2 regions of the Ornithinibacillus xuwenensis genome follow, and region 2 is predicted to be linked to the other one. Evidence: riboswitches for the same ligand, from Rfam matches in the RefSeq annotation. Region 2 holds a riboswitch; the other holds the start of a gene.

What was found. A riboswitch is a leader RNA that binds a small molecule or an ion and turns the genes downstream of it on or off. The one in region 2 is predicted to bind S-adenosylmethionine.
Region 1: linked by a shared signal. The riboswitch ahead of ABC228_RS11525 (cyclase family protein) and the one ahead of metK (methionine adenosyltransferase) in region 2 are both predicted to bind S-adenosylmethionine.

Annotation. Positions count from the first base shown of each region.
Region 1 is NZ_JBDIML010000003.1:417,111-419,320, reverse strand. It holds gene ABC228_RS11530 (5-methyltetrahydropteroyltriglutamate--homocysteine S-methyltransferase) at 1-456, opposite strand, end outside; gene ABC228_RS11525 (cyclase family protein) at 479-1,237, opposite strand; SAM riboswitch class I at 1,322-1,423, opposite strand; gene ABC228_RS11520 (hypothetical protein) at 1,578-2,210, shown strand, end outside.
Region 2 is NZ_JBDIML010000005.1:5,572-7,781, forward strand. It holds gene metK (methionine adenosyltransferase) at 1-960, opposite strand, end outside; SAM riboswitch class I at 1,079-1,186, opposite strand; gene pckA (phosphoenolpyruvate carboxykinase (ATP)) at 1,401-2,210, shown strand, end outside.

The DNA of each region.
Region 1 (2,210 bases), on a different contig from region 2:
AATTCCTCGGTGAAAAAGCTGATTAGGACTAGGTATGGTTTGTTTTGCAACTGCTCTCCCACCAACAATTTCATTGAATTCAATAAAATCTCTTATAAAAGGGTGATCTGGATTAAACGAGATTTTTCCAATGTTGCGTACATCATATGGTTCGGTTTCTATCCCTTCAAATAGAATACCTCTTTCAGGTACAAAACCCTCAAATCCATTAAGATTCTCCAAAAAGTCTAAGTGCCACCAAGAACGTCGGAATTCACCATCGGTTACAAGCTCTAGCCCAACTTCAATTTGCTTATCAACAATGCGTTTGATTTCCGTAGTCTCTACATCCCGGAGTTCACTTGCAGAAATAGTTCCATTGTTAAATTTTTTTCTTGCTTTTAGTAAATTATTTGGTCTTAATAAGCTTCCAACGTGGTCTGCTCGAAAGGGTACTTTATTCTTTATTTTGCTCATCATTATTCCTTCTTTCTATATATTATGGTAGTAATGCAAATGAACGTACTGGGAAGCCAGACGCTTTTTCAACTTTTGGTACGATATTAAAGATGACTGCACCATTTGCAGGTAATTTATCTAAATTTGTTAGTAATTCTACTTGATATGTATCTTGTTCTAGTACATAATACTCTCCTAATAGTGCACCATTCTTTCGGTAGTCAACAGCTGAGTCAGTATCAAACGTTTCATGGCCAATAGCTTTAATTTGTCTTTCTTCAAATAAAAATTGTAAGGCATCTATGCCCCATCCAGGTGCATGCGGATTTCCATTAGAATCTTTATTATTGAATAAATCATGATTGGGCCATCGTTTGCTCCAGTCAGTTCGAAGCGCAACAAACGTATCAGGTTCAATTTTTCCATTTTCAGCTTCAAACTGAAGGATATCATCTACTGATAACGTAAAGTCATTATTTAAAGCAGCTTCTTTGGACTTATCGATCACTATTAATGGTAATACAAGTTCCTTTAGCTCTAATTCTTCCAAATAACGTTTGTTCTGAACAAAGTGAATTGGGGCATCCAAATGGGTTCCATATTGTCCAGGAATAGTAAAACTTTGTGCAAAAAAGCCATCCTCATGTGTAAATAGAGTTTTGAATTCTGCTGATTCAAATGCTGAAAAATGTGGAGAAGTTGGCCCAAACGTATGGGTTAAGTCAATCCACTTCTTTTCTTTTAGAACGTTGATAGCTGTTCGTAACTCGTTTACCGTTTGCAAGTTATTCTTAGTCATACAATCACCTCATTTTATTTTTGAACAACTAAAAAACCTCTTCTTAAAAATAAGAAGAGGTTAACATACAAATCTCGCTATCTCTTCTTATCTTCAAGCATTACGCTTCTGGAATTGGCACAGTACTCTTAAGAGTCCGCTGCCGAGGCTTCAAAGGGCCAGTCCCTCCACCTCTCTGGATAAGAATTATCGGTAATTTAATTGTTAGTATATAATCTACACTCGTGATATTACGATGTCAAGAAGAAATTTCCAAGAAAATGAAAATTATGATGAATATGACATAATATACTGTTATGATTATCTTAGCAGAAAATTGATGAACAAAGGTGGGAATAGGATGGCTCCGTTAAACGCGGATGAAAGACGTGAGATATTCAGAGAAGAACTACATAAGCTGGTGAAGGCAAATTACGTAACTTTAAATTTGGCAGCACGAATCATCAATGCGCATGCGAAGTATTATACGACAATACCGAAAGTGGAACAACAAAGACCAGCAGTACAACAAAAAACACCAATTGAACAGCAACAACCAATTAATCAACAAAAATCTCAAGAGCCACAATTGAATCAATCGATAAAGGAGAACAAGTCACAAGTTAGACAGCAGTTGGATCCTGTAAGCCAAGAGCAAGAGACATCGAGTGGTTTAGCGCCACGACCGGTTATGGCTCCCAAGCAGAAGGATCCATTGACAGCTCAACAGGTTCGAGAACGGAATATTACGTGGGCACTTAACTTAGGTGTTATTCTACTTTTGTTAGGAGGTCTCGTACTCGCTACTAGTACCTGGGAAACACTTGGGAATTGGACTAAGACAGGCTTAATCTCACTTGTTTCGGTGCTGTTTTTTGGATTGGCATGGTTAACGAATCGAGTACTACATATTAAGAAAACAGCGCTTGCTTTCTTAATCCTAGGAAGTTTATTTCTCCCAATCGTGATTGTATCAGCAGGGTATTTTGAATTA
Region 2 (2,210 bases):
CGCAACGCCAATCGCATAAGCGAGCTGTACCTCACAAGAGTCTGCTAGTTTTGCTGCTACAATGTTTTTCGCAACGTAACGGGCCGCATACGCAGCTGAACGGTCTACTTTAGTTGCATCCTTACCACTGAATGCACCCCCACCATGACGAGCATATCCACCATAGGTATCCACAATGATTTTTCTACCGGTTAAACCAGCATCGCCTTGTGGGCCACCTATCACAAATCGACCTGTTGGATTAATAAAATACTTTGTCTCTTCATCCAATAGGTTTGTAGGAACAACTGGTTTTATCACATGTTCCAATAAGTCTTTCTCAATTTGTTCTAATGTTATATCTTGATGATGCTGGGTTGAGATTACAATCGTATCCACACGAACTGGTTGATCCTGTTCGTCATATTCAATCGTAACCTGTGTTTTTCCATCTGGGCGAAGATATGCAAGTGTTTCATCTTTTCTTACATCTGCCAATCGCTTCGAAAGTTTATGTGCTAATGATATTGGTAAAGGCATTAACTCTTTTGTTTCATTACAAGCAAATCCAAACATCAAGCCTTGGTCACCAGCACCAATCGCATCAATCTCTCCCTCGGTCAATTTTCCTTGACGGGCTTCTAATGCTTGATTCACCCCACCAGCAATATCCGGTGATTGTTCATCAATTGCTGTTAAAACTGCACAAGTATCAGCATCAAAGCCATATTTTGCACGGGTATACCCAATGTCCTTTATGGTCTGTCTCACAACTGCAGGAATATCAACATAAGTTGACGTGGTGATTTCACCAGCAACTAATACCAGTCCTGTTGTTACAGTTGTTTCACAAGCAACACGTGCTGCTGGATCCTTTGATAAGATTTCATCTAAAATTGCATCGGAAATTTGGTCGCAAATTTTGTCCGGATGCCCTTCTGTTACTGACTCCGAAGTAAATAATCGTCGATTTTTAGCCATTAGGCTAAATCCTCCCTTTATATAGTGGTACGGAACTCCATATCTATCAGTATTATATCCCAATCAACAAAAAAAAGCCTTTCCTTCGTTCCTGAGGAAAGGGGTTTTCAGCCTTTCGCTCTTATTGTTCAAGGAATTTTCCTTGCATCAGGTTAGCACCTTTTCACATGGTGTGATGGTTGCCGGGCTTCATTGGGTCTGTCCCTCCGCCGACTCTGAATAAGAGAGTATCCGCTCATAGTTTAGGTTAACCGAATTAATTGTCCAATGTCAACTCATATTATCGCTGTCACATATAGTAAAAAAGATAATAAAATAAAAAATAATAATTAGTATACACCATTATTTTAAATGTGTTATACTAATGGAAGATTTCAGATGCTTTTGTTATGGAAAGGAAGTCTTTCCTAAATATTCCATCATAAAGGAAGGTAATTATAATGAATACGGTAATGAAAACTTCATTATTAGAAGAGCTTTTATCACAACAAAATATTCAAAACAATTTATCTGTTGCTAGTTTAGTTGAGAAAATTCTATCGAGAAAAGAAGGAACTTTAACTGATACCGGAGCTGTTCTTGCGACAACCGGAAAATATACTGGTCGTTCTCCAAAGGACAAATTTATTATCAGAGATTCTATATCCGAAGATAAAGTTGATTGGGGAAATGTAAACCAACCAATCGATGAAGCAGTATTTGAAAAATTATATGCAAAAGTTATCGCTCACTTAAAGGAAAAAGATGAGGTCTTTGTTTTTAATGGTTTCGCTGGTGCTGATAAAAACTACCGATTACCAATTCAAGTTATCAATGAGTTTGCTTGGCATAATTTATTTGCCCGACAATTATTTATTCGTCCTACTGAAGAAGAGTTAACAGCTCATCAACCATCATTTACAGTAATTTCTGCTCCTTCGTTTAAGGCAGAACCAAGTATCGATGGGACAAATTCAGAAGCCTTCATACTTGTTTCATTTAAACATAAAGTAATATTAATTGGTGGTACAGAATACGCTGGAGAAATTAAGAAATCCATATTCTCGATTATGAACTACTTATTACCTGAACAAAACATTCTTTCCATGCATTGCTCAGCAAACGTTGGAAATGAAGGAGATGTAGCATTATTTTTTGGACTATCAGGTACGGGTAAAACCACCTTATCAGCAGATCCATATCGCCGGCTAGTTGGTGATGACGAGCATGCATGGAGTTCTAGAGGTGTATTTAATATAGAGGGCGGCTGC